Regions from separate parts of the Micromonospora sp. NPDC018662 genome, predicted to be linked through region 1. Evidence: predicted binding sites of a transcription regulator. Region 1 holds the regulator's gene; each other region holds the start of a gene.
What was found. The regulator HrcA, encoded in region 1, represses chaperone genes, less so after heat shock. The targets are predictions, from matches to a motif close to GGTTNGCACNCTCNNNNNGAGNGTGCNAACC.
Positions count from the first base shown of each region.

Region 2: groES (co-chaperone GroES) is a predicted target of HrcA. The motif match lies at 3,884-3,914, and genes of this name have one in related genera.
Region 3: groL (chaperonin GroEL) is a predicted target of HrcA. The motif match lies at 2,980-3,010, and genes of this name have one in related genera.

Region 1 is NZ_JBISAC010000008.1:51,084-61,442, reverse strand. Features, by position in the region: gene ACH495_RS22155 (SDR family NAD(P)-dependent oxidoreductase) at 1-122, shown strand, start outside; gene ACH495_RS22150 (16S rRNA (uracil(1498)-N(3))-methyltransferase) at 245-979, opposite strand; gene dnaJ (molecular chaperone DnaJ) at 981-2,123, opposite strand; gene hrcA (heat-inducible transcriptional repressor HrcA) at 2,195-3,220, opposite strand; gene ACH495_RS22135 (DUF4870 domain-containing protein) at 3,397-4,044, shown strand; gene hemW (radical SAM family heme chaperone HemW) at 4,087-5,310, opposite strand; gene ACH495_RS22125 (enoyl-CoA hydratase-related protein) at 5,330-6,115, shown strand; gene ACH495_RS22120 (hypothetical protein) at 6,270-7,130, shown strand; gene ACH495_RS22115 (carbohydrate ABC transporter permease) at 7,200-8,030, opposite strand; gene ACH495_RS22110 (carbohydrate ABC transporter permease) at 8,027-9,016, opposite strand; gene ACH495_RS22105 (sugar ABC transporter substrate-binding protein) at 9,013-10,305, opposite strand.
Region 2 is NZ_JBISAC010000002.1:358,488-368,846, reverse strand. Features, by position in the region: gene ACH495_RS07010 (ATP-binding cassette domain-containing protein) at 1-576, opposite strand, end outside; gene ACH495_RS07005 (sugar ABC transporter substrate-binding protein) at 683-1,783, opposite strand; gene ybaK (Cys-tRNA(Pro) deacylase) at 1,971-2,450, opposite strand; gene ACH495_RS06995 (methyltransferase domain-containing protein) at 2,560-3,792, opposite strand; gene groES (co-chaperone GroES) at 4,048-4,362, shown strand; gene groL (chaperonin GroEL) at 4,433-6,079, shown strand; gene ACH495_RS06980 (molybdopterin-dependent oxidoreductase) at 6,204-7,856, shown strand; gene ACH495_RS06975 (WhiB family transcriptional regulator) at 8,050-8,433, opposite strand; gene ACH495_RS06970 (response regulator transcription factor) at 8,686-9,498, shown strand; gene ACH495_RS06965 (DUF5319 domain-containing protein) at 9,511-9,915, opposite strand; gene guaB (IMP dehydrogenase) at 10,113-10,359, shown strand, end outside.
Region 3 is NZ_JBISAC010000002.1:705,532-715,890, forward strand. Features, by position in the region: gene ACH495_RS08745 (S8 family serine peptidase) at 1-774, shown strand, start outside; gene ACH495_RS08750 (hypothetical protein) at 872-1,090, shown strand; gene groL (chaperonin GroEL) at 1,160-2,782, opposite strand; gene ACH495_RS08760 (hypothetical protein) at 3,058-4,488, opposite strand; gene ACH495_RS08765 (cold-shock protein) at 4,602-4,805, opposite strand; gene ACH495_RS08770 (GNAT family N-acetyltransferase) at 5,023-5,538, shown strand; gene paaN (phenylacetic acid degradation protein PaaN) at 5,599-7,272, opposite strand; gene ACH495_RS08780 (GNAT family N-acetyltransferase) at 7,325-8,344, opposite strand; gene thrC (threonine synthase) at 8,693-9,982, opposite strand; SAM riboswitch class I at 9,996-10,129, opposite strand; gene ACH495_RS08790 (DUF4232 domain-containing protein) at 10,354-10,359, shown strand, end outside.

The DNA.
Region 1 (10,359 bases):
TCGGTCGGGTGGCCCGCCCCGAGGAGATCGCCGCCGCCGTCCACTGGCTCGCCAGCCCCGAGGCCGAGTGGGCGTCAGGCACCATCATCGACCTCAACGGCGCCTCCTACCTCCGCACCTGACCCCCACCCCCCAACCCCCACCCCCACCCCACCGCGCGCTGATTCACGGAAAGAGTGGCTATCCGGCCGCGAATAGCCACTCTTTCCGTGAAACAGCGGCCGGGGGGCCCAGGGGGTGGGGGTTACCAGCGGGGGAGGCGGGTGGAGAGGACGGTGAGGGCGGCCACCCCGGCGGTGGAGGTGCGCAGCACCGTGGGGCCCAGGCGGACCGGGCGGGCACCGGCCTGACGGAATGTCGCCAGCTCCGGCTCGGCGATGCCGCCCTCGGGGCCGACCACCAGGACGATCTCGCCGGTCGACGGCAGGTCGACAGTGGTCAGCCGCTCCTCGGCCTCCTCGTGGAGCACGAAGGCGGCGTCGGCGCCGGCGATCCGGCGGGCCACCGTGGCGGTGGACTCGTCCGGGGCGCCGGCCACCACCGGCAGCCACGGACGGCGGGCCTGCTTGGCGGCCTCCCGGGCGGTGGCCACCCACTTCTCCCGGGCCCGTACGCCCCGGTCGCCCCGCCACTGGGCGACCGAGCGGGACGCCGCCCAGGGCACGATCTCGTCCACCCCGACCTCGGTCATCGCCTGCACGGCCAGCTCACCCCGCTCGCCCTTGGCGATCCCCTGCACCACCACCAGCCGGGGGACGCACGCGTCGGCGTACCCCCGGGAGGTGACGTGCGCCTCGAGCGTGCCCCGGCCGACGGCGGTGACGACCGCGGCGGCGGTGCCGCCCCGACCGTCGGCGAGCAGCAGCTCCTCGCCGACGCGCAGCCGCTGCACGGTGGCCGCGTGGTGGCCCTCCGGGCCGTCCAGCGTCACCGTGTCACCGGTGGGCAGCGCCTCGACCAGGAACAGCGGTGCCGACACGTCAGGCGTGCCCGTTGAAGGCGTCGCGCATCCGGGAGAAGAAGCCGCCCTGCTTGGTCAGCTCGGCGACCTCCTCACCACGGGTCTTGGCGAAGTCGCGCAGCATCTTCTCCTGGTCGGCGTCGAGCTTGGTCGGGGTCCGCACGTCCAGGTGGACGTAGAGGTCGCCGCGGCCGGTGCCGCGCAGGTGCGGCACCCCGCGGGCGCGTAGCCGCAGCGTGCTGCCGGGCTGGGTGCCGGCCTTGACGTCGACGGTCTCCTCGCTGTCCAGCGTCTTGATGGTCAGCCGGGTGCCGAGCGCGGCGGCGGTCATCGGCACGGTCACCCGGCAGTGCAGGTCGTCGCCCTTGCGGGAGTAGACGTCGTGGGTCCGCTCGTGGATCTCGACGTAGAGGTCACCGGCGGTGCCACCGCCCGGGCCGACCTCGCCCTGCTGGGCCAGCCGGATCCGCATGCCGTCCTCGACGCCGGCCGGGATCTTGACGGTCAGCGAGCGGCGGGTCCGCACCCGGCCGTCACCGGCGCAGGTCGGGCAGGGGTGCGGGATCGTGGTGCCGTAGCCCTGGCAGACGGTGCACGGCCGGGCGGAGACCACCTGGCCGAGGAACGTCCGCTGCACCGACTGCACCTCGCCGCGGCCACCGCACGCCTCGCAGGTGGCCAGGTGGGTGCCGGCGGCGGTGCCGGCGCCGGAGCAGGTGGTGCAGAGCACCGCGGTGTCGACGGTGATCGGCGCCTCGACGCCGAACGCCGTCTCGTTGAGGTCCAGCTCCAGCCGCAGGATCGCGTCGGCGCCCGGCCGGGTACGCGGCCGGGGACCCCGGCTGCCGCCCGCCGCGCCGCCGAAGAACGCGTCCATGATGTCCTGGAAGCCGACGAACGGGCCGGCGCCGCCCGGGCCACCCGCGCCCGCGCCCCCGCCGCCCGGGGCGAGCGGGTCGCCGCCCAGGTCGACGATCTGCCGTTTCCGGTCGTCCGAGAGGACCTCGTACGCGGCGTTGATGTCCTTGAACTTCTCCTGTGCCTCCGGGTCCGGATTGACGTCCGGGTGGTATTGCCGCGCCAACTTCCGGTAGGCACGCTTGATGTCGTCGTCGGAGGCGTCCCGGCTCACGCCGAGAATGCCGTAGTAGTCCCTGGCCACTGCGTTCGGTGTCCTCATGTTCGTCTCACGTCGCCGGTCGCCGGCCGTTCCCGGCCGTCGGCCCTGACTGGTCAGTTCTGGGCCAGCAGTTCGCCCACGTAGCGTGCCACGGCCCTCACCATGGCGATATTGCCGGGGTAGTCCATCCGGGTCGGCCCGAGCACGCCGAGCCCACCGACGATCGTGGCACCCGGGCCGTATCCGGTGCTGACCACCGAGGCGGCCCGCAGGTTGTCGATCTCGTTCTCGTCGCCGATGAGCACCCGGGTGGTGTTGCTCGGCTCGGTCTCGCCGATCAGCTTGAGCAGCACGACCTCCTCTTCGAGCGCCTCGAGGATGGGACGCAGCGAGCCCTGGAAGTCGAGCAGGCCGCCCCGGGTCAGGTTGGCGGTGCCGGCCAGCGCGATCCGTTCCTCGTGCCGCTCGACGAGCGTCTCCAGCAGCACGGTGGAGAGCGTGGTCATGGCCGGACGCAGGTGCGGCGCGGACTCCTCGACCAGCGCCTGCACCAGCGGCGGCGTCTCGGCGAGCTGGCTGCCGACCAGTTTCTCGTTGACCAGCCGGCGCAGGTCGGTCACGTGCTCGGCGGGGACCGGGGCGGGCAGCTCGACGAGCCGCTGCTCGACCCGCCCGGTGTCGGCGATCATGACGACCATCAGCCGGGTGGTGGAGATCGGCACCAGCTCCAGGTGGCGCACCTTGGACCGGGCCAGGCTCGGATATTGCACCACTGCCACCTGCCGGGTGAGCTGGGCCAGCAGCCGGACGGTGCGGTGCACCACGTCGTCGAGGTCGACGGCGCCGACCAGGAAGCGCTCGATCGCCCGGCGCTCGGCCGGGCTGAGCGGCTTGACCCGGGAGAGCCGGTCGACGAAGAGGCGGTAGCCGCGGTCGGTGGGCACCCGGCCGGCGCTGGTGTGCGGCTGCCGGATGTAGCCCTCCTCCTCCAGCACCGCCATGTCGTTGCGCACGGTCGCCGGCGAGACGCCGAGCTGGTGACGCTCGACCAGGGCCTTGCTGCCCACCGGTTCCTGCGTGGCGACGTAGTCCTCGACGATGGCGCGCAGCACGGCGAGCTTGCGGTCGTCGAGACCCATGTCACCCACCTCCCGAGCTGGCTGGCACTCGACTGTAGCGAGTGCCAGTCTACGTCGGCACGCCCGCCGACGCGATGATCAGCGACGGACCTCGGGTGCGGTCCGTCGCACAACGGCGGCGCGTCGGGACCGAACAGCCCTGGTGCCGCTTGCCCCCGGGACCTACCGTGACGTCCATGACTGAACCTCCTCGCCCTCCCGGAGCGGGGGACCCCGGCCCCCAGCCCGACCCGTTCCCGCCGTCGGCACCCTACGGCTCCTCGCCGGCCGACGAGCCCCCCACCGCACCACTGTCCGGGGCACCGGGTGGGGGCGGCTATCCCCCGCCCGGCGGTTATCCGCCCCCGGGCGGCCAGCCTCCGCCGGGTGGCTATCCCCCGCCGGGTGGCTATCCCCCGCCCGGTGGTGGCACGCCGGGCTACGGCGCGCCCGGCGGTGGCTACCCCGCCGGCGGCTCCTACGGCCCGCCGGCCGGCTACGCCAACAACGACGACAAGACCTGGGCCCTGGTCGCGCACTTCGGCGGCGCGGCCGGGATGCTGATCGGCGGCGGCGTGCTGGGCTGGATCGCGCCGCTGGTGGCGCTGCTGGCCCGCGGCAACCAGTCCCCGACCGTGCGGGCGCACGCGGTTGCCGCGCTGAACTTCCAGCTCATCTGGTCGGTCATCGCGCTGGTCGGCTGGATCCTCACCTGCATCCTGATCGGCCTGGTGGTCGGCTTCGGCGCCATGATCGTCGGCATCATCTTCGGCATCCTGGCCGGGGTGAAGGCCAACGAGGGGCAGCTCTACCGCTACCCGATGTCGGCCAGCCTGATCAAGTGACGGGTGCCGGCCGGTCCCGCGCGGCGGGACCGGCCGGACCGGTCAGGGCAGCAGGTCGCGGACGACCGCGTCGGCCAGCAGCCGGCCGCGCAGCGTGAGCACGGCACGACCGCCCGCGTACGCGGCGGCGTCGAGCAGCCCGCCGGCCCGGGCCCGTTCCGCGCCGGCCCGACCGGCGGCGTCCAGCCCGTCCAGCGGCAGCCCGGAGTCGAGCCGCAGCCGCAGCATCACGTCCTCCATGTGCTGTTCGTCAGCGGTGAGCCGTTCCCGGGCCAGCGCCGGCGAGGCGCCGTCGGCCAGCCGCTCCGCGTACGCGGCCGGGTGCTTGACGTTCCACCAGCGCACGCCGCCGACGTGGCTGTGCGCCCCCGGGCCCAGGCCCCACCAGTCGGCGCCGGTCCAGTAGAGCAGGTTGTGCCGGCACCGGGCCGCCTCGGAGCGGGCCCAGTTGGACACCTCGTACCAGGAGAAACCGGCCGCGTGCAGCGCCGCCTCCGCGGCCAGGTAGCGGTCCGCCGCCACGTCGTCGGAGGGGTACGGCAGCTCGCCCCGGCGCATCCGCGCGGCCAGCCGGGTGCCGTCCTCCACGATCAGGGCGTACGCGCTGACGTGGTCCACACCCGCGTCGACCACCTGGGCCAACGAGGCGGCGAAGTCGTCGGCGGTCTCCCCCGGCGTGCCGTAGATCAGGTCCAGGTTCACGTGGTCGAACCCGGCGTCGCGCGCCTCGGCGGCAGCGGCGGTGGCCCGGCCCGCGCTGTGCCGCCGGTCGAGCACGGCGAGCACGCCCGGCGCGGCCGACTGCATGCCCAGCGAGATCCGGGTGTAGCCGGCCGCCCGCAGCGTCCTCAGCGACTCCGGGGTGACCGACTCGGGGTTGGCCTCGGTGGTCACCTCGGCGTCGGCGGCCAGGCCCCAGGTGCGGTCGATGCCCTCCAGGATCCGGGCCAGGTCGTCGGCGGGCAGCAGGGTGGGCGTGCCGCCGCCGACGAAGACGGTGTCCACCCGGGGCGGCGGGGAGTCGCCGAGCACCCGGCCGGCGAGCGCCAGCTCGGCCAGCACGCTGTCGGCGTACGTCTCCCGGCTCGCCCCGCCGCCCAGCTCCGACGCGGTGTACGTGTTGAAGTCGCAGTAGCCGCACCGGCTGGCGCAGAACGGGACGTGCACGTACACGCCGAAGCCGCGGCCGCCGACGGCGCGGCGGGCGGCGGCGGGCAGCGACCCGTCGCGGGGGACGGGTTCGCCTTCTGGAAGGACGCCGGGCATGGCCACTAGTGTGCCCGGCATGACCTCTCCGGACGCTCTCGTACGGGTCGCCACGGCCCGTGGGGTGACCACCCTCACCCTGGACAGCCCGCACAACCGCAACGCGCTCTCCACGCCACTGATGACCGAGCTGCTGGCCGGGCTGGCCGCGGCGGTCGCCGACGACGCGGTCCGGGCGATCGTGCTGGACCACACCGGCCCGGTCTTCTGCTCCGGCGCCGACCTGAAGGAGACCGCCGCCGCGTACGCCAGCGGGACCGTGCCGGCCGGCATGCTCGGCGACGTGCTGGTCGCCGTCCGGGAGTGCCCGAAGCCGGTGCTGGCGAAGGTGGCCGGGCCGGCCCGGGCCGGCGGGCTGGGCCTGATCGCCGCCGCCGACCTGGCGGTCTGCGCCGAGGAGGCGACGTTCGCGTTCACCGAGGTGCGGATCGGCGTGATCCCGGCGGTCATCTCGGCGACCGTGCTGCCCCGGCTGAGCCCGCGGGCCGCCGCCGAGCTGTACCTGACCGGTGAGACGTTCGACGGCCGGCGGGCCGCCGAGGTCGGCCTGGTCACCGCCGCGGTGCCTGCGGACGGGCTGGACGCCGCCGTGGAGCGCTACCGCGCCGCGCTGGTCAAGGGCGCGCCGGCGGCGCTGGCCGGGGCCAAGGAGCTGCTGCGTCGGCCGGCCGCGACCGATCTGCGGGCGGAGGTTGCCGAGTTGGCGGCGCTCTCCACCGGGTACTTCCTCTCCGACGAGGGGCGGGAGGGGGTGCTCGCGTTCCGCGAGAAGCGCCCGGCGGCGTGGGTGCCCGCCGGAGGATAGAAGGAGGGGCCCCCGGTTAACGCCTCCGGTATAGGCGGGGCCCCCGCTTAACAGCGACCCGTCACGGGGCGGTGACACGGCGGCGAGCAGGCCGGTCGGCCGAGTCGGGAAGCGGCACCGGCGACGTACGCTGGTCGGACTGTCAGGACAGGGGGTGCGAGTGCGGACTCGACCGGCGATCGTGGCATCTGGTGTGGTGGTGTGCGTGCTGGCCCTGCTCGCGATCTGGTTCGTGACCAAGCAGTTCGGTCACCACCTACGGCTGCCGCTGGCCAGCCGGACCTGCACCGTGCAGGCCGACGGCGAGGTGGTGCTGGGCGCCGACCAGATGGCCAACGCGGCCACCATCGCCGCCATCGGGGCGCAGCGCCGGATGCCGGAGCGCGCGGTGGTGGTGGCGCTGGCCACCGCCTACCAGGAGTCGCACCTGCGCAACATCGCCCACGGCGACCGCGACTCGCTCGGCCTGTTCCAGCAGCGCCCGAGCCAGGGCTGGGGCACGCCGGAGGAGATCCAGGACCCGCGCTACGCCACGCGGAAGTTCTACGCCGCGCTGAAGAAGGTCAAGGGCTGGGAGCAGATGCGGGTGACCGAGGCCGCCCAGCGGGTGCAGCGGTCGGCCTACCCCGAGGCGTACCAGAAATGGGCGGACGAGTCGGAGGTCCTCACCCGCGCGCTGCTCGGCCAGGCGACCGGCGCGGTGGCCTGCACGGTCGGGTCGACTCCGACGCTGCGGGGCCCGGCCGCCGCCAGCGCGGTGCTGGAGGGCCTGACGCTGGACTGGGGCCTGCCCCGCTTGACCGCGGCGACGACGCTGACCGGGCTGACCGTGCCGGCCGGTGACGACCGGGACGGCTGGCGCTACGCGCACTGGCTGGTCTCGCACGCCGACGACAACGGCGTGAAGCGGGTCCGCTTCGGCAGCCTGGAGTGGACCGCCGAGCAGGGCACCTGGGGCCGGGTGAAGGGCGACCCGGCGACGCAGGTGCTGGCCGAGGTCTTCGCCGACACCTGAGCCGGCACCTGAGCCGGCGACGGGCCGCCGGCGTCCCGCCGACGGCCCGTCATCGAGGTCGACCGGGGCTCAGCCCTTCACCGCGCCGGCGACCAGCCCGGAGACCATCCGGCGCTGCACCAGCAGGAAGAAGACGATCACCGGCAGGGTGAACAGCGTGGACGCGGCCATCACCGAGCCCCAGGCGGTGTCGTCCCGGCCGAAGAAGAACGTCATCGCCACCGGCAGCGTGTATCTCTGCTGGTCGTTGATGAACGTCAACGCGAAGATCAGCTCGTTCCAGGCGGTGATGAACGAGAAGATGCTCGTCGCCACCAGGCCGGGCGCGACCAGCGGGAACAGCACCTTGCGGAAGGTCTGCGCCCGGCTCGCCCCGTCGATGGCGGCGGCCTCCTCCAACTCCTTCGGCACCGCCGCGACGAAACCGCGCAGCATCCAGACCGCGAACGGCAGCGAGAAGCCGAGGTAGGTGAGGATCAGGCTGGGCAACGTGTTGTAGAGGCCGAGCCGCTGGATCATCAGGAACAGCGGGATGACCAGTGCCTCCAGCGGGATCATCTGCACCACCAGGAGCAGGATCAGGAAGCTGGTGCGCAGTTTGAACCGGAACCGGGCCACCGCGGTCGCGGCGAGCAGCGCGACCAGTCCGCTCAGCAGCACGGTGGCCACCGCGACCAGCACGCTGTTGAGGAAGAAGTCGAGGAACGTCACGCCGGGGATCAGGTTGCCGGTGAGGATCTCCCGGTAGTGCTCCAGCGTGGGCTCCGCCGGCACCGGGCGCGGGGTGGCCGAGAAGATCTCCCGGTTGGGCTTCAGCGAGGTCGCGATCATCCAGTAGACGGGGAACGCGGCGAAGAGCGCGACCAGCAGGCCGGCCCCGTTGAGCGCGATCTTCTTCACGACTCGTCCTCCTGCTTGAGCACCATGCGGACGTACAGGGCGGTCACCGCGAGCAGGATCACGGTGAGGATGACGGCGATCGCCGAGCCGAGGCCGTACTTGGGCGGCGGCGAGAACGCCTCCGCGTACGAGTAGATCGACAGCATGAACGTCGACCGGTCCTGGGTGCCGCCGGCCAGCACGAACTGCTGGGTGAAGACCTTGAAGTCCCAGATCGTGGAGAGCACCACGAGGATGCCGAAGACCGGCCGCAACATCGGGAACGTGACCGCCCAGAAGACGCGCCACGGTCCGGCGCCGTCGACGCGGGCCGCCTCCTGCAACTCGGTGGGCACGCTCTTGAGCCCGGCCAGCACGCTCACCGCGATGAACGGGAACGAGTGCCAGACCACCACCAGCGTCAGGATGCCGAAGAACAGCAGCGGGTCGTTGAACCAGCCGTAGCCGGTCCAGTCGCTACGCCCGAACAGGGTCGTGGAGAGGCCGTCCGGCAGCTTGTTGAACAGCCAGGTGACCAGGCCGCTCGTGTCGTCGAAGATCCACTTCCAGACGATGGTGCCGGTCAGCGCCGGGGTGGCCCAGGCGAGCATCACGCAGCTCGCCACGAACGTGGCCATCCGCTTGCCGAGCCGGTTGAGCAGCAGCCCGACCAGGGTGCCGAGCACCATGGTGAGCGCCACGTTGGCGAACGCGAAGAGCACGGTGTTGCGCAGCACCGTACGGAAGAACGGGTCGCCGAGGATCTGCGCGTAGTTGGCCAGGCCGACCCACGGCCACTCGCGGTCCCCCCGGAGCTGTCGGACGCTGTCCAGCTTGTAGAAGGACATCATCACGACCTGGCCGAGCGGCCAGAGCAGGAGCACGGCGATGATCGCCAGACAGGGCAGGAGCAGCAGGTACGGGAGGCGGTCCACCCGGGGGCGGCGCCGCCGCGCGGGGGTCTCCCGCGCGGCGGCCTCGCCGGTGGCCTTGGTCAGCGTGCTCACTTGGCGTTGAGAATGCTTTCCATCTCGGTGGCCGCGTCGGCGGTTGCCTTCTCGACCGTCTTCTGGCCCTTGATGACCGAGCTGTTCATCGCCTGGGTCACCGTCTTGGTGCGGCTGACCTCGACCCACTTCGGGGTGAGCGGGGTCAGCTTGGTGTTCTGGATGGCGGTCGCGAACGCGGCCATCACCTTGTCGTTGGCGTAGTTCCCGCCGCTGACCAGGTCCTGGTAGACCGGGAAGAAGCCGAGGCTGCTGGCGAACTCCTGGTCCTTCTGCTTGCTCAGCAGCACGGTCATGTAGTCCCAAGCCAGCGCCTGCCGCTCGCTGTCCTTCCAGACCGCGATGTCGGAGCCGCCGGCGAACGCCGGGGCGGCCTTGCCGTCCGGGCCGGGGATCGGGAACGTGCCCCAGACCTTCTCGATGTCGGGGTTGTCCTTCTTCATCGCGCCACCCTGCCAGCTACCGGCGAACGCCATGGCGGCCTTGCCGGTGGCGAACTGGGTCCGGGCGTCGACCTCGTTCCAGCCGGCGGCGGCCGGCGGGGCGACCTTGTGCACGGTCACCAGGTCGGTCCAGAACTTGACCGCCTTCTGCGCCTCGGGGGTGTGGTAGCCGGACTTCCAGGTGTCGCCGTCCTTGGTGGCGATCTCCCCGCCGGCACCCCAGAGGAAGGAGTAGAACGGCAGTTCGGAGTTGCCGGGCAGGGCGATGCCGTAGGTGCCGGGCTTCTTGGCCTGGACCGCCTTCGCGGCGGCGACCATCTCGTCCCAGTTCGTCGGCGGCTTCACGCCCGCCTCGGCGAACCAGTCGGTGCGGTAGTAGACGGCGCGCACGCCGGCGTACCACGGCACGCCGTACTGCTTGCCGTCGAGCTGGGCGTTCTTCACCAGGTCGGGCAGGATGTCCTTGCCCTCGGACCAGCCGTTGAACTTGTCCGTGACGTCGGCCAGGGCCTCCTGTGCGGCCCAGCCCTGCGTCTCGGTGTTGCCCAGCTCGGTGACGTCGGGGCCCTCGCCGCCGGCGAGCGCCGCCTGGAACTTCTTCGGCGCCTCGAGCCACGGAATGTACTGCACCACGACGTCGGTCTCGGGGTGCTTCTTCTTGAACTCCGCCTCGACCGTGTCGAGGAACTTCGTCTGGGCGTCGCCGCCCTCACCCATCATCCAGACCGTCAGCTTGCTGTTGTCGGCGGCCTTGTCATCGTCGCCGGAGCCACCGCAGCCGGTCAGCACCAGCGCGGCCGACGCCACGATGGCGGTGACCGGAGCCAGCCGCTTCCACCTGTTCACGCCATATCTCCCTCAGGGCCGTTTGGCACTAACCTTCTCCGCCGCACCTTAGTA
Region 2 (10,359 bases), on a different contig from region 1:
GTCGGCCAGTCGCCGGACCAGCTCCAGCACCTGGGCGGTCTGCGCGACGCCGAGCGCGGCGGTCGGCTCGTCCAGGATGACCAGGCGGCTGTTCCAGAGCACGGCCTTGGCGATGGCGACGGTCTGCCGCTGGCCGCCGGAGAGGCTTGCCACGTGCTGGCGCAGCGACTTGACGGTGCGGACGCTGAGGCCGGCCAGGGTCTCGGCGGCCATCTGTTCCATGGTCGGCTCGTCGAGCACGATGCCGCTGCGCTTCTCCCGGCCGAGGAACATGTTCTGCACGATGTCGAGGTTGTCGCAGAGCGCCAGGTCCTGGTAGACGACCTCGATGCCGAGCGAGGAGGCGTCCCGGGGGCTGTTGATGCTCACCGGCCGGCCGTCGAAGAGGAACTCGCCGGACTCGGTGGGGTAGATGCCGCTGATGCACTTGACCAGGGTCGACTTGCCGGCGCCGTTGTCGCCGACGAGTGCGGTCACCTCGCCGGGATACGCGGCGAAGGCGACGTCGCGCAGCACCTGGACGGGACCGAAGCTCTTGTCGATCCCGCGTAGCTCCAGCAGGGGGGTTGCGGACACGGGGGTCTCCTTTGGGCGGAGGGAGGTCTCGGATCCCGTCCGGCGTGGGCGCCGCCCGGCGCGGGAGTGGTTCCCGTGCCGGGCGGCGCCGCCTGATGCGGGTGGGTCAGCTCACGCCGGCGTCGGCGCAGAGCTTGGCGAAGGCACCGCCGCAGAGCTCGTCCTTGGTGACGTAGCCGTCGGCCACGACGTCCTTGACGCTGTCCTTGTAGATGGCCTTCGGCTCCAGCAGCACGGACGGCACGTCCCGGTTGCCCTCCGGGTCCTTGACGGTCTGGCCGGTGTCCTTCTTCTCGCCCTTGGCGAGCGCGATGGCCAGCTCGGCGGCGGCGTCCGCCTCCTTCTTGACCGCCTTGTAGACCGTCATGCACTGGTCACCGGCGAGGATGTTCTGCAGGCCCTGGACCGTCGCGTCCTGGCCGGTCACCGGCACCTTGCCGTTGAGCTGGTTCTTCTTCAGCACCGAGATGGCGGCGTTGCCCAGGCCGTCGTTGGCGGCCAGGACGCCGTTGATCTTGCCCTTCTGCTGGGTGAGCATCTGCTCGAAGATCACGCCGGCCTGCGCGTTGTCCCAGTCCGGCACGGCCTGGTCCGGGCCCTTGACGTAGTCGCCCGAGTCGAACTTCGGCTTGAGGACCGAGTCGTAGCCGTTCTTGAACAGGGTGGCGTTGTTGTCGGTGGCGGAGCCGTTCAGGTAGGCCACTACCGGCTTCTGCGCGCCCTTGTCGGTCAGGCACTTGCTCAGGCCCTCGCCCTGGAGCTTGCCGACCGCCTCGTTGTCGAAGCTGACGTAGTACTGGGCGGAGCCGCCCAGGGTCAGCCGGTCGTAGTCGATGGTGGCGACGCCCTGCGACTTGGCCTTCTCCAGCACGGCCTTGCCGGTGCCGGAGTCCAGGTTGACGATCATGAGAGCGGTCACGCCGCTGGTCAGCATGCCGTCGGCGATGGTCGAGAAGGCGGACTTGTCGCCCTGGGCGTTCTGGATGGTGTAGTCGACACCGGCGGCCTTGAAGGCCTCCTCCAGGTACTTGCGGTCCGCGCCCTCCCAGCGGGCGGAGGACTTGCTGTCCGGAAGGATCACGCCGATCTTCGGCTTCTTGTCGTTCGAACCGCCGGCCTGGTCGGAACCGCCGTTGTCACCGCAGGCGGCCATGCTGCCGGTCGCGAGGAGACCGACGGCCGCGAAGGTGAGGAAGCCCTTGCGCATGTGCACGGGTCCTTTCGGGGGGTGGGGGAGTTGTTGACGGTGTTTTGTTGTGTCCGGCAACGTATTCCGCGGTTCCCGCGCTCCGCAAGAGTGCCGAGGTCAGAAGTTTGTTGGCGGCGGTAACAATTCAGCAACGCGGTTGTCACCCCGCGGACACCGACTGCGGAAACGCTCCCAGACGTCCGGTTCAGCCGGCCGCGATCGGGGCGGTCACGGCCCCGGTCAGCGCCACCAGGTCGGTCGGCGCGAGCTCCACCTGAAGGCCCCGGCGGCCGGCCGAGACGAACACCGTGGGATGCGCCAGCGCGGACACGTCGACCACGGTCGGCAGCGTCCGGCGCTGCCCCAGCGGGCTGATCCCGCCCCGCACGTAGCCGGTCGCCCGCTCGGCCACCGCCCGGTCGGCGAGCGCGGCCCGCTTGCCGCCGACCGCCGCGGCCAGCGCCTTCAGGTCCAGCTCACCGGTGACCGGCACCACCGCCACGGTCAGCGCGCCGTCGACGTTGGTGACCAGCGACTTGAACACCCGGGCCGGCGGCACCCCGAGCGCGGCGGCGACCAGCGCGCCGTAGTTCGGCGCGTCCGGCGAGACGTCGTACGGGTGGGTGCGGTACGCGACCTTGCGCCTGGTCAGCAACGCGGTCGCCGGAGTGCCCTGTCCCGCCATGACGGTCAAGCTAACCCGGCCGCCGCCGCACGGCGAGCCGAGCCGGCCCGTCCGTCCCGGCCACGGGCCCGGTTGCGCTGCGGCCCAGGTCGGGCGGCGGTGACGTGGGTCAGGCGGGCGCCGGGACCGGGTGGCAGACGAGCACGGTGGGCGCGCCGGCCACCCGGGTCAGCACCAGACCGGCCGCCGCGTCGCCGGAGAGGCGCAGGTCGCGGCGCAGCTTCTCCGGCTCCAGCGCCGAGCCGCGCTTGCGGATCTCCACCCGCCCGACCCCGCGCTCCCGCAGCAGGGCGCGCAGCCGCTTCAACGAGAACGGCAGCACGTCGGTGATCTCCAGGCAGCGGGCGAACGGGGTGGGCCGGGCCGCGTCCGCGTACAGGTAGGCGATCGACGGGTCGGCGAGCGTCGCGTCCAGGTCGGCGGCCATCTCGGCGACCAGGTGCGCGCGTACCACCGCCGGGTCGGGGTCGTACAGGAACCGCCGGACCGGACCCACCTCCGCCTCGTCCGCGCCGGTGCCGGTCAGGTGATAAGAAGGGGCCCCGCCTCTACCGGAGGCGTTAAGCGGGGGCCCCTCCTTCTCCCGCAGCAGGGTGGCGCGGCGGGGGGCGACGGCCAGGGGGCCGCACCAGAGGGTGGCCTCCACCAGGTCGCCGTCGACGCTCACCCACTCCGCCTCGGCGCCGGCCGGGATCAGCGCGTGGTCCAGGCCGGGCGCCACCTTGACCACGGTGCGCGGCACCCGCTCGGCCAGCCCGGTGACGAAGTCCCACGGCGGCGAGTAGGCGCTCGGGTCGAAGATGCGCCGCCCGGTGCCGGCCCGCCGGCGTGCCGGATCGCAGAACGCCCCGTCGACCGCTGACACGTCGAACGCGGTGGCGTCGCCACACTCCACGGTGACCAGGTCGGCCAACCCGGCCGCCTCGGCGTTCGCGGTGGCCATCGCGGCGGTGACCGGGTCGGCCTCCACCGCGTACACCCGGATGCCGGCGCGGGCCGCGGCGAGCGCGTCGGCGCCCAGCCCGCAGCCCAGGTCGGCCAGGGTGGTCACGCCCGCGGCCCGCAGCCGCGCGGCCCGGCGGTCGGCGACCGCCCGGCGGGTGGCCTGCTCCAGCCCGGGCCGGGTGAGGAACATCCCGGCCGCCGCCGGGCCGAACTTGCCGGCCGCCCGGCGACGCAGCTCCGCCTGGGTCAGCGCCGCCGCCGCGAGCCCGCCCGGGATCCCGGCCGAGCGCAGCGCGGCGGCCGCCGCCAGCGGGTCGCCGCCGGCCACCCGCTCGGCCGCCGCGAGCGCCGCCGACCCCTCGGGGGTACGCAGCGCGGTGAGCTGGTCGAGATCCACCCGTCCATTCTCCCGACCGCCCGCCGGGGCGACTCGGCGGGCGACGCGCTGGCACTCTCCTTGACGGAGTGCTAGCCGAGGAATAACCTGCGATTAGCACTCTCACCCTGAGGGTGCCAACGCCCGGGCCTGGTGCCCGAGCGTTGAACGCCAGGCGGACCGGCACCCGCGACGACGGCCCCGCCCGGTGGCATGTGGCAGATTGACGCTGGTCGGCGCGCCGACCGGTAACGACACCCAGTACCCCAGGAGGGTATGCCCGTGACTACCGCGACCAAGGTTGCGATCAAGCCGCTCGAGGACCGCATCGTGGTGCAGGCGAACGAGGCCGAGACCACCACCGCCTCGGGCATCGTGATCCCCGACACCGCCAAGGAGAAGCCGCAGGAGGGCACCGTCCTCGCTGTCGGCCCGGGCCGGATCGACGACAAGGGCAACCGCGTGCCGGTCGACGTGAAGGTCGGCGACACCGTTCTCTACTCGAAGTACGGCGGCACCGAGGTCAAGTACGCCGGCGAGGAGTACCTGGTGCTCTCCGCCCGCGACGTCCTCGCGGTCATCGAGAAGTAAGCAACCGATCAGTGTCGTTGCCCCGGTCCGGCTCGCCGGGCCGGGGCAACGTCGCTTCGAAGGGATACTGATGGCAAAGATCCTGAGCTTCTCGGATGACGCCCGGCACCTGCTCGAGCACGGTGTCAACGCCCTCGCGGACGCGGTCAAGGTCACCCTCGGCCCCCGCGGGCGCAACGTCGTCCTGGACAAGAAGTTCGGTGCGCCCACGATCACCAACGACGGCGTGACCATCGCCAAGGAGATCGAGCTCACCAACCCGTACGAGAACCTCGGCGCGCAGCTGGTCAAGGAGGTGGCGACCAAGACCAACGACGTCGCCGGCGACGGGACCACCACCGCGACCGTGCTGGCCCAGGCCATGGTCCGCGAGGGCCTGCGCAACGTGGCCGCCGGCACCAACCCGACCGGCCTGAAGCGGGGCATCGACGCGGCGGCCGCCAAGGTCTCCGAGGCGCTGCTCGGCAAGGCCGTCGAGGTCGCCAGCAAGGAGTCGATCGCGCACGTCGCGACCGTCTCCGCGCAGGATGCCACGATCGGCGAGCTGATCGCCGAGGCGATGGAGCGGGTCGGCCGCGACGGTGTGATCACCGTCGAGGAGGGCTCCGCGCTCACCACCGAGCTGGAGGTGACCGAGGGTCTCCAGTTCGACAAGGGCTTCATCTCGCCCAACTTCGTCACCGACGCGGAGGGGCAGGAGTCGGTCCTGGAGGACCCGTACATCCTGATCACCACGCAGAAGATCTCGGCCATCGAGGAGCTGCTGCCGCTGCTGGAGAAGGTCCTCCAGAACAACAAGCCGCTGCTCATCGTCGCCGAGGACGTCGAGGGCCAGGCCCTGTCCACGCTGGTGGTCAACGCCATCCGCAAGACCGTCAAGGTCTGCGCGGTCAAGGCCCCCGGGTTCGGCGACCGTCGCAAGGCGATGCTGCAGGACATGGCGATCCTGACCGGCGCCGAGCTGGTCGCCCCGGAGCTGGGCTACAAGCTCGACCAGGTCGGCCTGGAGGTGCTGGGCACCGCCCGCCGCGTCGTGGTCGACAAGGAGAACACCACGGTCATCGACGGCGGCGGCCAGTCCGCCGAGGTCGCCGACCGGGTCGCCCAGATCCGCAAGGAGATCGAGGCCTCGGACTCCGAGTGGGACCGGGAGAAGCTGGCCGAGCGGTTGGCGAAGCTCTCCGGCGGCATCGCGGTGATCAAGGTCGGCGCGGCCACCGAGGTCGAGATGAAGGAGCGCAAGCACCGCATCGAGGACGCCATCGCCGCGACCAAGGCCGCGGTCGAGGAGGGCACGGTCCCGGGTGGCGGCGCCGCCCTGGCCCAGATCCTGCCGGTGCTCGACGACGACCTGGGCTTCACCGGTGACGAGAAGGTCGGCGTCTCGATCGTGCGCAAGGCGCTGGTCGAGCCGCTGCGCTGGATCGCCCAGAACGCCGGCCACGACGGCTACGTGGTGGTGCAGAAGGTCGTCGACCAGGAGTGGGGCACCGGCCTCGACGCCGCCACCGACCAGTACGTCGACCTGGCCAAGGCCGGCATCCTCGACCCGGTGAAGGTGACCCGTAACGCGGTCACCAACGCCGCCTCGATCGCCGGCCTGCTGCTCACCACCGAGAGCCTGGTCGTGGAGAAGCCGGCCGAGCCCGAGCCGGCCGCCGCCGGTGGGCACGGTCACTCGCACGGCCACGGCCACCAGCACGGCCCGGGCTTCTGACCCGAGGAGTACGGCCCGACGTCAGGGCACACCGCCGAGCCGGCGGTGTGCCCTGACGCGTATCCGCTTACGGAACGCTGACGAGATTGGCGGCCGGCCCGACCGGTCGACCACACTGGGCCGGGTGAGCACGATCTCCCGCCGCCACGCGGCACTGTCCGGCGTCGTCGCCGCCGTGGTGGCGCTCGGCGTCGCCGAGCCGGTGGCCGTCCTGACCGGTCCCCGGTCCGCCCCGCTGATCGCGGTCGGCGGTCTCGTGGTCGACCTGGTGCCCGAGCCGCTCAAGCAGTTCGCCATCGACGTCTTCGGCACGTACGACAAGATCGCCCTGCTGGTCGGGACGGCGCTGCTGCTGGCCGGTTTCGCGGCGCTGCTCGGCCTGGCGGCGGCCCGGCGGCTGGTGGTCGGCCTGGCCGGCATCGCCGCGTTCGCCGTGCTCGGTGTCGTCGCCGCGCTGACCCGGGCCGGCGCGGACGCGTTCGACGCGCTTCCGTCAGTGGTCGGCGCCGGTCTCGGTGGGCTGACGCTCTGGGCGTTCGTGGCCGGTCCGTTGCGCGCGGACCGCGACCCGGCGGCCACCACGACGTCTCCGGACGGCACCGCCGGCGCGACGGCGTCCCGGCCCGGTCCCACGCCGCCCCCGGCAGTCGCCGCGCTCGCGCGTGAGGAGAACGCGTCGGGCGACTGGGAGCCCCTGGACGGCGGGGACCAGGAGTCGCGGCGCCGGTTCCTGCGCGGCGCCGGCCTGTTGACCGGCGCGGCGGCGGTGGCCGGGCTCGGTGGGCACTGGCTCGCCGGCCGGCGCGGCGTCTCGGCGGCCCGCGAGGCGGTCACGCTGCCCGCCCCGACGGCGCCCGCCCCGCCGGTGCCGGCCGGCGCGGACCTGTCCCTGCCCCGGCTCGCCCCCTACGTCACGCCGAACCGGGAGTTCTACCGGATCGACACCGCGCTGGTGGTGCCGCAGGTGGATCCGGTCACCTGGAAGCTGCGCATCCACGGCCGGGTGCGCAACCCGATCGAGCTGAGCTTCGACGACCTGCTCGCCCGGCCGATGGTCGAGCGCTACGTGACGCTGGCCTGCGTCTCCAACGAGGTGGGCGGCGACCTGATCGGCAACGCCCGCTGGCTCGGCGTGCCGCTCAAGGAGCTGCTGGACGAGGCCGACCCGGAGGAGGGCGCGGACCAGGTGGTCGGGCGCGCGGTCGACGGCTGGACCTGCGGCACCCCCACGTCCGTGCTGCGCGACGGGCGGGACGCGCTGCTGGCGGTCGGGATGAACGGCGAGCCGCTGCCGGTGGCACACGGCTTCCCGGTGCGGATGGTGGTGCCCGGACTCTACGGGTACGTCTCGGCGTGCAAGTGGCTCACCGAGCTGGAGCTGACCAGCTTCGCCGACTTCGACGCGTACTGGGTGCCGCGCGGCTGGTCGGCCGAGGGCCCGGTCAAGACGCAGTCCCGGATCGACACGCCCCGCGCCCGCAGCCGCCCGGCCGCCGGCCCGGTGACTGTCGCCGGCGTGGCGTGGGCGCAGCACCGTGGCGTCCGCCGCGTCGAGGTACGCGTCGACGACGGTCCCTGGCGGGAGGCGACGCTGGCCCCGGCCGTGTCGTCGGACACCTGGGTCCAGTGGTCGTGGCGCTGGGACGCCACCCCCGGCGAGCACCGCCTCCAGGTGCGCGCCACCGACGCGGCCGGCGAGACGCAGCCCGAGCAGCGCAGCCCGGTCGCCCCGGACGGCGCAACCGGCTGGCACACCCTCACCCTCACCGTCACCTGACCGCAGGCCCCCCCTCGCCCACCCCCCGACCGAGCCCTCCTGGGGCGTGATCAAGGAGTTTGCGTCGGAGTCGATCTCCGCGGTGGACGCAAACCCCTTGATCACCCGCTCGCTTCCATCCGGTCCGGCCCGGACGAGGAAACGCCGCCGCGCCCCGGGGTGCGGGGCGCGGCGGCGGGAAGTGCGGGCGAGGTCAGGCGACCTTGCGCTGGTCCGGGACGGCGGTCTTGTGGGGTCGGCCGAGGCGGGCCTCGAGGCGGGCCACGTCGACCCGGGCCTGCCGGCGGTCGGCCGCGTCCTCCCAGCCGAGGGCGAGCAGCCGCAGCCGCTCGGACTCGCTGAAGCCGCCCCAGACGCCGTAGGGCTCGCGGACGGCGAGGGCGTGCGCGGCGCACTCGGCGCGCACCGGGCAGGCACGGCAGACGGACTTCGCGCCGGACTCGCGGCGCAGCCGGGACGAGCCGCGCTCGCCGTCCGGGTGGAAGAACTGGGCGCTGTCGCGGCCCCGGCACGCGCCGAGCCGCTGCCAGTCCCAGAGGTCGACGATGGGTCCAGGCAGCCTACGTACGTTCGACATCAGCACCCCTCCTCCCGCGCGGCACCGCGGAGAATGTTCGTGGCCAGCTACCGGGCGGCGGTCCGCGCGGGATGCCGGTTCCGGTTGGACCACTCGGTACCCGAGCCGTCCCCGGCTCACACATCTGTGATCGAAAAGCTCGGACACTCGGCGGCATATGCCCCATCTGTCGGAAAAGTTCGGATGATTGCTCGGAACCCCCTCCCGACCCGACCCGCACGTGGTCTGCTCTGAGTCGGAGAGGAGACCACAGTGCGTAGCGTTCTGATCTGCGTTCGGACCCCACTGGCAGCCCAGCATCTGACCTCCGCGGCGGCGCGGCTCGGGCTGTCCGGCGCCGTCCGGACGGCCGTCTCCGATCCCGAGGTGATGTTGCGGCTCGCCGAGCGTCCGGTCGACGTCGTGTTGGCCGACACCGCCCTGACCCGGCCGGACAGTGCCGGCTTCGTGCGGCGGGTGCTCGCCCGCGCGCCCCAGGCCGCGGTGCTGCTGCTCGGTGCCGAGGAGTCGGAGTCGGCGGCGGCCACCATCAGCGCCGGCGCCCGGGGCCTGATCCAGAACGCCGACCACGACCTGACCAGCGCGGTGGCCAAGGCGCTGCTGCTGCTCTCCGCCCCCGGACGGGCCAACCGGCACCGGGTCGCCGACACCGCCCGGGACGCGGCGGCGGTCGGCGGGCCGACCCGGGCGGCGACGCCGGGGCGTACCCCGGGCGGGCCGGGCTGGCCGGCGACGGCGACGGATCCCGCGGGCCTGCCCACGGTGGTGCCGGTGCAGCGTGGGGAGGACGCCAACGACCCGGCGGCGGAAGGCGCGGAGGGGCCCCAGCCGGGCCCCGGCCAGCGCCCGGCGCGGACGCCGCGCAGCGCGATCGGGCTCACCGAGCGTGAGCTTCAGGTGCTGCTCGGCATGGCGGAAGGCAAGAGCAACGCGGAGATCGGGCGGGAGCTGTTCGTCTCCGAGGACACCGTCAAGACGCACGCCCGACGGCTGTTCCGCAAGCTCGGCGCGCGCGACCGGGCGCACGCGGTGGCCGCCGGTTTCCGGGCCGGCCTGGTCGCCTGAGCCCGGCCGGGCTCACTCCGACGCGGCGTCGTCAGTGCCCTCGGTGAGCGTGTCGTGCACGCCGTCCGCGTAGCCCCGGGCGTAGTCCCAGCTCACGTAGTGGTCGGGGTCGGGATCGTAGGCCGGCTCGTGCACGCGCGGACGCCCCGAGTTGAGCAGGTGGCGCAGGTTGCCCCGGAGCAGGTCCCAGTCGAAGTAGTGCGGCTCGCGGCAGTCCTCGCACTCGATCACCAGGCCGCGCACCCCGATCGGCTGGAGCAGGGCCTGGTAGATCTCCAGATCGGCGAGATCCTCCAGCACGTCCTGACGCTCGACCTCGGTCAGCGGGTCGAGCGTGTCCTCCTCGCCGGCATCGTGCAGGCCGGCAGCCGGATCGGCCGGGTCGCCGTTGAACGGGTCGATGGGCTCGTCGTGCACCCCCTCACCGTAGCCTCCGAGCCGCCGGAAAGCCCGCCCCCGGCCCCGCTGTGGCCCGGCCTACGTCGGGCCCGCCACTGCCCGGGGCGGGCCGGGCCAGTGGGTACGATGAGGCGACGCGCCGTCACACCGGTGCGCGCCGGTGTCCGCGCGCGCCGCCTCGCTGCAGCCCGTTCGACCAGCTCAGGGGAGCAATCGTGGAGAATTCGCCCAGCACCGAGAACCCGACCGGCCCCGACGGCGGCGAGCTGGGCGGCCATCTGCCCGAGTTGCCGGCCGGTTCCGCCCGGGTGGTGCCGCTCGGGCTGACCTTCGACGACGTGCTGCTGCAGCCGGGCGAGTCGGACGTCGTGCCCAGCCGGGTCAACACCCGCACCCGGCTCACCCGCAACATCGAGCTGACCGTGCCGCTGCTCTCCAGCGCGATGGACACCGTCACCGAGG
Region 3 (10,359 bases), on a different contig from region 1:
GAGCACCGCCGCGCGCCGGCCGACCGAGGGGGCCACGGCACCCACACGCTGGGCAGCGCGGTGGGCCGCGACGGGATCGGGGTGGCGCCCGGGGCGAGCTGGGTGGGCTGCGTCAACCTGGACCGCAACCTCGGCAGCCCGGCCCGCTATCTGGACTGCCTCCAGTTCATGCTGGCGCCGTTCCCGCCGGGCGGGAACCCGCTGACCGACGGCCGGCCGCGACGCGCGCCGGACGTGCTGACCAATTCGTGGGGCTGCCCGCCGCTGGAGGGGTGCGACGCGGGGGCGTTGCGCCCGGCGACCGCCGCGCTGGCCGCCGCCGGCATCCTGGTGGTGGCCGCCGCCGGCAACGAGGGTCCGTACTGCGGTTCCATCGCCGACCCGCCGGCGCCGTACCCGGACGTGCTGACGGTCGGCGCGGTCGACCGGGCCCGCCGGCTCACCGAGTTCTCCAGCCGGGGCCCGACCGCTGAGGTTCCCAAGCCCGACCTGGTGGCGCCCGGCGCGGCGGTGCCGTCGGCGTTCCCGGGCGGCGGGTACGCCACCCTGGACGGCACCTCGATGGCGACCCCGCAGGTGGCCGGCGTGGTGGCGCTGATGTGGTCGGCGAATCCGGCGCTGATCGGGGACCTGGCGCGGACCCGGCGGATCCTCACCGAGACCGCCACCCCGGCCACGGTCCCGGCCGGTACGACCTGCGGTGGCACCCGGGACCTGGTCGGCGCCGGCCTAGTCGACGCGTACGCGGCGGTGCGGGCGGCGCGGACGGGGTGACAAATCGCCGGCAAGGCCATCAATGGGGGCATAACGCCGTTCGTCCTCCAGGCTGATCGACCGGCCCCTACCGTTCGAGGGGCAGAGGAGGCGCGGTATGGCCACGGATGACGAACGGACCGACGACCCGGCGACCGGCCGGCGCTCGACCGGCGAGCTGCCCACCGACCGGCTCGACGTGGGCGACGCCGAGCAGGCCGCGGCGGACCAGCCGGCCGTGGAGGAGCCCCGGCAACCGGTGGACGAGCCGAGGCGGCTGCTGCCGCCGTACGGACCGGCGCACAAGCGACGCAACCAACGGCCGCTGCCCACCTGACGCGGACGCGGAAGGGGGCGGACCGCTGAACGCGGCCCGCCCCCTGTCGGCGTACTGGTGGAGCTGGACTCAGAAGTCCATGTCCCCGCCACCCGGGCCAGCCGGGGCGGCCGGGGTCTTCTCCGGCTTGTCCGCCACGACGGCCTCGGTGGTGAGGAACAGCGCGGCGATCGAGGCGGCGTTCTGCAGCGCGGAACGGGTCACCTTGGCCGGGTCGATGATGCCGGCGGCCAGCAGGTCGACGTACTCGCCGGACGCGGCGTTGAGGCCGTGACCCGGGTCGAGGTTGCGGACCCGCTCGACGACGACGCCACCCTCGAGGCCGGCGTTGACGGCGATCTGCCGCAGCGGGGCGTCCAGCGCGATCTTGACGATCTGCGCGCCGGTCGCCTCGTCGCCGGCCAGGTCCAGCTTGTCGAAGGCGGTCTTGCCGGCCTGCACCAGCGCGACGCCACCACCCGGGACGATGCCCTCCTCGACGGCGGCCTTCGCGTTGCGGACGGCGTCCTCGATGCGGTGCTTGCGCTCCTTCAGCTCGACCTCGGTGGCCGCGCCGACCTTGATCACCGCAACACCGCCGGCCAGCTTGGCCAGGCGCTCCTGCAGCTTCTCGCGGTCGTAGTCGGAGTCGCTCTTGTCGATCTCGGCCCGGATCTGGTTCACCCGGCCCTGGATCTGCTCGGCGTCGCCGGCACCGTCGACGATGGTGGTCTCGTCCTTGGTCACCACGACCTTGCGGGCGCGGCCCAGCATGTCGAGGTTGACGGCGTCCAGCTTGAGGCCGACCTCCTCGCTGATGACCTGGCCACCGGTGAGGATGGCGATGTCGGCCAGCATGGCCTTGCGCCGGTCACCGAAGCCCGGCGCCTTGACGGCGACCGACTTGAAGGTGCCACGGACCTTGTTGACCACCAGCGTGGCGAGGGCCTCGCCCTCCAGGTCCTCGGCGATGATCAGCAGCGGCTTGCCCGACTGCATGACCTTCTCCAGGATCGGGAGCAGGTCCTTCACCGACGAGATCTTGCTGTTGACGATCAGGAGGTACGGGTCGTCGAAGACGGCCTCCATACGCTCCGGGTCGGTCATGAAGTAGGCGGAGATGTAGCCCTTGTCGAAGCGCATGCCCTCGGTGAGCTCGAGCTCCAGGCCGAAGGTGTTGCTCTCCTCGACGGTGATGACGCCTTCCTTGCCCACCTTGTCCATCGCCTCGGCGATGATCTCACCGACGGTGCTGTCACCGGCGGAGATGGAGGCGGTGGAGGCGATCTGCTCCTTGGTCTCCACGTCCTTGGCGAGCTTGAGCAGCTCCTCCGAGACGCTGGACACGGCGGCCTCGATGCCCCGCTTCAGGGCCATCGGGTTGGCGCCGGCGGCCACGTTGCGCAGGCCCTCGCGAACCAGGGCCTGGGCCAGGACGGTCGCCGTCGTCGTGCCGTCACCGGCGACGTCGTCGGTCTTCTTCGCGACCTCCTTGACCAGCTCGGCGCCGATCTTCTCGTAGGGGTCCTCGAGCTCGATCTCCTTGGCGATGCTCACACCATCGTTGGTGATGGTGGGGGCACCCCACTTCTTCTCGAGCACGACGTTGCGGCCCTTGGGGCCGAGCGTCACCTTCACGGCGTCGGCGAGCTGGTTCATGCCCCGCTCGAGGCCGCGGCGCGCCTCTTCGTCGAACGCGATCATCTTGGCCATACGGCGTTGTCCTCCTGGACACTCACGGGCCACCCGGGATGACCGGATGGGCCGTCTGGTGTACGCACCTTGGGGACGTCGCCACCTGGCGACGACGACGTCCTCCTCGGTCGGGCCGGACAGCCCGCGACGACCGGCCCCGTTCCGCTCCGGCACCCCGTGAGGCACCGGCGCGGCCGTGGCCCTACCGCCCCGACCATTGGCACTCACCGTACGCGAGTGCCAATGACTTGTTTAGCACTCTCCCTAGCCGAGTGCAAGCACGAGCGCGCCGCTCAGCCGAGTTCCGCCGCCAGTCGGGCCGCGTTCACCGGGCCTTCGTGGGCCCGCTGTTCGGCGTACGCGACGACCAGCCCGACGAGCTGCGCCAGGTAGGCCGGCGCAGCCAGCGCGGCACCCACCACGGCCAGCGCCATCGCCCCGACCGCGGTGCCCGGCGCGGACGTCGGATCGGTGCCGAACGCCGCGCCGCTCACCGCGCCCACCACCACGTCCAGCACGCTCGCCGCGAGCAGCGCGCACATGACCAGCGCCACCCGGCCCAGCACCATGCCGAACCGCTTGTGGAACATCCGCCAGGCCCGCCCGATCGGCTCCTGCCGCTCGAACAGGTAGACCGGGCCGAACAACGCGACCGCGAACGCGGCGTAGATGCCGGGCAGCAGGCAGAGACACGCGCCCACCGTGATCAGCAGCGAGACGACGATCGTCCAGCCCCACAGCCCGAGCGCGCGGCGCACGCCGTAGCGGAGCGCGCCGCCGAGGCCGGCCGGCTCACCGGCCGCCTGCCGGGCGACCACCCAGGTGCCCGCACCCCAGCCGACCGCCTGGAGCGGACCGAACACCACCGCGGCGAGCAGGATCGCGCCGTAGAACACGACCACGTGCTCCAGGTAGCCGTCCGGCAGCACCGGCGCGCCGTCCGGGCCGGTCGCCAGTTCGCCGGTGGGGGCCAGGAAGAGCGAGAGGACGGAGATCACCGCCGCCGGGACGCCCTGGGTGAGCAGCATGATCGGCAGGAGTTGCCGCCAGCCCCGCCGGACCGCGCCGGCGCACCGCGCGAACCAGCCCCCGACGCCCGCGTGCGGCGGGGTGACCAGCGGATCCTGCGGATCGAGACCGGGGTACCAGCCACCGGCCATCGGGTGACCGGGGTACGTCACGCCGGGCATCGGGTGACCGGGGTACGCGGTCCCGGTCGCCGGCCAGCCCCAACCGCCGGGCGGAGCGGCGTCCGGCGCGGGCCACCCGGACGGGGCGGCGTCCGGCGCGGGCCAGCCGGGCGGGGCGGCGTCCGGCGCGGGCCAGCCGGGCGCGGCGGCGTCCGGCGCGGGCCAACCGGGCGGGGTGCCCTGCGGCGCGGGCCAACCGGGCGGAGTGCCCTGTGCTGCGGCTGGCCAACCGGGCGGGGTGGCCTGCGGCGCGGGCCAACCGGGCGGCGGCGGGGTGGCCGGGCCGGACGGGTACGGGTGGGCGGGCGGCGGGCCGTACCCGGACGGGTTCGGCGCGTCCGGTTCGGAGTCCGGCCGCCCGGCGGAGGTCGGGTCGGCCCACGGGTCGACGGCCGGTTGACCGGCGGTGGGCGTCGGCGAGCCGGGCGACCCCGGCTGCTCCGGCACCGGCGGCCCGACGGCCGGCGGCGTGGGCCGGTCCGGGTCGGCCGGGGGCACCGGCTCGGTGGAACCCGACGGGGGCAGGTCGGACATGGGCCCTCCTCAGCGGCGACGGCTGGAACGGCTCATGATCTTCCACGGTGCGGGGTGGCAACGCAGCCCCGGTCGGGCGGCTCGGCTCGGCCGCGGGCGACGGCCGGGAGCGATCAGGCGATGACGCGGACGCGCTCGGCCTGCGGGCCCTTCTGGCCCTGGGCGATCTCGAACTCGACCCGCTGGCCGTCGTCCAGCGCCTTGTAGCCGTCCATCTCGATCGCGGAGAAGTGGACGAAGACGTCCTGGCCGCCGTCGACGGCGATGAAGCCGTAGCCCTTTTCGGAGTTGAACCACTTCACGGTGCCCTGTGCCACGGTGCACTTCCTCACTCTGCGCGGCGTCCCAACACCCGGAGACCGGCGGACCGGCACCGGCGGCGCACCGGTTCGGCGATCGGCGACGCTGAATAGGTGACCGAAATCGCACGCTACACGAGGCGTGACGACGGCGCACGACCACAAATCGGGCATTTTTCGGGCTGGTACGGCACCCGGACGCGCCGCCTCCGACCCGGTCCGGTATGTATGCGGCATGACCAGCGCGCCCGTCCCGCCCACGGTCCGGCGGATCCGCCCGGAGGACGCCGCCCGGATGCGGGCGCTCCGGCTGGAGATGCTGGCCGACACCCCGCTGGCCTTCCTGGAGACCGTGGCCGAGGCCGCCGCCCGCCCGCACGCGGACTTCGCGGCCCGGGTGGCGACGGTCTCACGGGGCGACCACATCGCCCAGTTCGTCGCCGAGGCGGACGGTCGCCTGGTCGGTCACGCCGGCGGCATCGCCGCCCCGGACGAGCCGGGCCTGACGCTGGTCTACGCGGTCTACGTGACGCCCGCTCGACGGGGCACCGGGCTGCTGGCCTCGCTGGTGGACGCGGTGGCGGCCTGGTCGCGGGCCTGCCGGCGGCCCGAGCTGATGATGGAGGTGGTGGTCGGCAACGAGCGCGCCTGCCGGGCCTACCGGAAGCTGGGCTTCACCGACACCGGGGTACGCGTCCCGCACCCCCGGCTCCCCGCCCTGCGCGAACTCCAGATGCGCCGCCCGGCCTGACGTCTGGTGTTAAGCGGGGGCCCCTCCTCTACCGAATGCGTTAAGAAGGGGCCCCGCCTTTCACGCGTGGCGGCGTGACTGCACGACGCGGAAGCGGTTGGCGACGTAGGCGCCGTCGGTCAGCGCGGAGTTCGCCGCGGGGTTCGCGCCCGAGCCGTGGAAGTCGGAGAACGCCGCCGACTGGTTGACGAACACGCCGCCGGTCAGGTTGCAGGACAGGTGCACCCCGGCGTCGATCGCCGCCGCCTCGGCCGCGTCCAGCACGGCCTCGTCGGTGGAGTAGACGGCCGCGGTCAGCGCGCCCTTCTCCCCCACCGTCTCGCGCAGGATGCGCAGGCTGTGCTCGGTCGAGTCGGTAGCGATGGCGAACGAGATCGGCCCGAACCACTCCCGCGCGTAGGTCGCGGTGTCGCCGGCGTCCAGCTTGACCACGGTCGGCGTACGCACCACGGCGCCCGGGAAGGACGGATGCTCGACGGTCCGCGACTCCAGCACCGGCTCGCCGACCTTGGTGACCTCGTCGAGCCGCTCCAGCACCCCGTCGTTGACGATCGCGCCGGTCAGCTCCACGCCCCGCGCCGGGTCGGCGGTGAGCTTGGCGACCGCGCCGGCGATCCCGGCGGCCACCTCGTCGAAGCTCTTGTGCCCCTGGTCGGTCTCGATGCCGTCGCGGGGGATCAGCAGGTTCTGCGAGGTGGTGCACATCTGACCGCTGTAGAGCGTGAGCGTGAAGCCCAGGTTGCGGCAGAGCCCGACGAAGTCGTCCGTGGAGTCGATCACCACCGTGTTCAGGCCGGCCTTCTCGGTGTAGACGGCGGCCTGCCGGGCGTTCGCCTCCAGCCAGTCGCCGTACTCGGTGGAGCCGGTGAAGTCGACGATCTTCACGGCCGGGTGCAGGGCCAGCGTCGAGGCGAGCTTCTCGCCGGCCGCCTCGGGGGCGAGCTGCACCAGGTTCGGGTCGAAGCCGGCCTCGGCGAGCACCTGCCGGGCGTACTTGACGGTGATCGCCAGCGGCAGCACGGCGCGCGGGTGCGGCTTCACGACCACCGGGTTGCCGGTGACCAGCGAGGCGAACAACCCGGGGTACGAGTTCCAGGTCGGGAACGTGTTGCAGCCGATGACCAGGGCCACCCCGCGCGGCACCACGTGGAACGTCTTGGTCATCCGCAGCGGGTCGCCCTTGCCGGCGGCCTTCTCCCAGCCGGCCGTCCCCGGGTGGCGGGTCATCTCGGCGTACGCGTAGGCGACCGCCTCCAGCGCGCGGTCCAGCGCGTGCGCGCCGCCGGCCTGGAACGCCATCACGAACGCCTGGCCGCTGGTGAACTGCACGGCGTTGGCCAGCTCGAACACGTTCTTGTGCAGCCGGTCGAGGATCTCCAGGCAGACGCCCGCGCGGGCCTTCGGGCCGGCGTCGCGCCAGGCCGGCAGCGCGGCGGTGGCGGCGGCCACCAGCTCGTCCGCGCCGGCGTGCGGGTAGCGCACGTCCAGCGCCACGCCGAACGGGCTGGCCTCGGTGGCCACGGTGGTGCCGTCACTCGCCTGGTCGAGCGGGAAGTCGCCGCCCAGGTACGCCTCGAAGGCGGCCTTACCGTCGGCGGCGGCGGTCTCGCCGTACACCCGGGGGCTGGGCGACTCGGGATAGGCGGACCAGTACCCGCGCTCCGTGATGGCGGTCAGCGCCCGGTCGAGGGTCTCGGCGTGCCTGGCGTACAGGGGGTGCGGGGTCTCCGTCATGCCCGCCATCATGCAACAGAAAGGCACCAGATCAGTAGGGGCGTGTCACAAGTCAGATCGTCAACTGCCAGTCGACCGAGCCGGCGACCGGGCGGAAGCCGAGCTGCTCGTTGATCGCGATCATGTGACTGTTGGCGGCGGCGTTCCAGGTGTCGACGGTACGCAGCGCCGGTTCGCGCTCCAGCGCGTACGCCAGGTTGGTGGTCTTGCAGAGCAGGCCGAGCCGGTGGCCGCGGTGGCCGGGGTCGACGATGGTGATCTGCTGCCAGGCGTGGTCGGTGCTGCTCGCCTCCAGGCTGAGCTGGCTCCAGCCGACCAGCCGGCCGGACGCCTCGTGCACCGCACCGGTGTTGTAGCGGCGCACGCCCCGGGCGTCGAGCGCCCGCTCCACGCCCCGCTTCCGCTGCGCGTCCATCTTCTGCTGCTCCCACGCCAGCTCGCCCATGGGCGCGTCGAGCAGCAGCCGGCCCTCCAGGTGGGCGATGTCCGCGACGTACTCGTCGGGGGTGTGGTCGCGCCAGCGCACGGTGCGGTAGCCGGTGGCCGCCGCGCGGGCGTCGGCCAGCAGCGCGGCCAGCCGGGCCCGGTCGAGCGCGGTGATGTCGAGCCGGCGGCGGACGTCGGTGTTCGCCGGTTTCGCGCCCATGGCGGCGGCGAACGCCGCGCCGGGGAACACCCGCTCCGCCTCGCCGGGCAGCGCGGCGGCGGTGGAGCCGACCAGCCGCTTGCCGCCGTGCTCCCGGAGCAGGCGTACGCCGTGCCCGTGCAGCGCGCGCCCGATCCCGCGACGCCGGCGGTCCGGGTCGACCACCAGCTCGACGCCGGCGTTCTCGACGTTGTCCAGCGTGTGCAGGTGGAGCCGGAGCCAGCCGACCGGCTCCCCGTCGAGGCGGGCGACGAGCCACCGCCCGGCGATGCCGGGCATCGGGTGCCGCAGCAGCGCCTCGAACCGCCGGCGGCAGGTCGGCGGCAGGTCCGGCTCGTCGACGGCGCGGGCCGCCTCCGCGATCCGGTACGCCGCGTCCAGCGTCGGCGTGTCGGCGACGTCCAGCGGGGTGACGGTCAGGCCCATGGCGGTGAGCCTGCCCCGGAAGAAGCGACAGGGCCAGCGGTTTTCCGCTGGCCCTGTCCTACGTTGGTCGGGAGGGACGTCCGCACAACGCCTCCGGCGTTGGGTCGCAAAACTTTGAAAAGTCTCCGGCGAAAGCCCTCCCGCACGGAGCATCTTGCGCCGTCCGGTTCCTGCCGTCAAGTCCTCCGGTGACAGTTTTCCGACACTCCCCGCACTCCCCCCGTCACCCCCCGCCCCTCCCGCGCGAGCCCCACCCCACTCAGGCGGCGCGCTGATTCACGGAAAGTGTGGCTATTTCGTCCCGGATAGCCACACTTTCCGGGAAAGAGCGGGCATGGGGGTGAGGGGTCAGGAGAGGAGGCCGGCGTCTCGGGCGGCGCGGAGGTTGGGCTTGATGCGGTGGGTGGGGCCGGACTCGGCGGCCACCGCGTCGAGCGTCTTCAGGCCCTCGCCGGTGTTGAAGATCACCGTCTCGGCGGCCGGGTCGAGCTTCCCCGACTCGACCAGCTTGCGCAGCACCGCCACCGTCACGCCGCCCGCGGTCTCGGCGAACACGCCGGTGGTCCGCGCCAGCAGCGTGATCCCGGCGCGGATCTCGTCGTCGTCGGCGTACTCCATCCAGCCGCCGGTGCGGCGGACCGCCTCCAGCGCGTAGACGCCGGCCGCCGGGTCGCCGATGTTCAACGACTTGGCGATGCCGGTCGGCTTGACCGGGACGATGGTGTCGCGGTCGTCGTGCAGCGCGGTGGCGATCGGGTTGCAGCCGGCGGACTGCGCGCCGAACACCTTCCAGCCACCGGCCGGCGCCTCGACCAGCCCGATCTCGACCAGCTCGGTGAACGCCTTGTCGATCTTCGTCAGCAGCTCGCCGCTGGCCATCGGGATCACCACCTGGGCGGGGATCCGCCAGCCGAGCTGCTCGGCCACCTCGTAGCCGAGCGTCTTGGAGCCCTCGGCGTAGAACGGCCGGACGTTCACGTTGACGAACGCGGTGTCCTCGAACTCGTCGGTCTCCACCAGCTCGCCGCAGAGCCGGTTCACGTCGTCGTACGAGCCGTCGATGGCGACCAGGTCACCGCCGTAGACCGCGGTGGTGACGACCTTCCCCTGCTCCAGGTCGCTGGGGATGAACACCACCGACGGTACGCCGGCGCGGGCCGCGTGCGCGGCGACCGAGTTGGCCAGGTTGCCGGTGGACGCGCAGGCGTAGCGGGTGAAGCCGAGGGCGCGGGCGGCGGTCAACGCCACCGACACCACCCGGTCCTTGAACGAGTGGGTGGGGTTGGCGCTGTCGTCCTTCACCCAGAGCGGCGCGGTGAGGCCCAGCTCGGCGGCGAGGTGACCGGCGGCGACCAGCGGGGTCAGCCCCGGGTCGAGGGTGACCCGGGTGGCCGGGTCCTGGCCGGCGGGGAGCAGGGCGGCGTACCGCCAGATGCTGTCCGGGCCGGCCTCGATCTGCTCGCGGGTGACGGTGGCCAGGGCGGCGGTGTCGTAGTCGACCTCCAGCGGGCCGAAACACTCGTAGCAGGCGTGCTGCGCGGCCAGCGGGTAGCGCGCGGAACAGGCGCGACAGACCAGGGCGCGGGCCGGGCTGCGGGTGGTGTCGATGCCGGAGACGGCGGGAAGCGTCGACGTCATGTCGAGGAAGTTCCTCTCATCTTTCCCCGCATCGCCGGGTGCGGCGGGGACGGAATTGGCACCTGCCCGCAGGGCGCTCGCCATCGAGCGTGCGGGTGGTTGCCGGGGCGTCGTCGGGCCGTATCCCTCAGCCCCTCTGGATGAGGTATGCAGTTGTGCCGTCGAGTCTATGCGCCGCCCACCGTGCCGCCACCCGGGGTTCCCACCCTCTGGGCCGCCCCCACCGACTCCCACCTCCCCACCCTCACCCCACCCCCGTGGTTGATCATGACGTTGGCAGCGACAAATCGGACCGCGCCTGCCGCCAACTTCATGATCGCCAAGGGGGTGGCGGGACTTCGGGAGGGTGGGGTGGGTGGGATGATCCTCGGATGCGG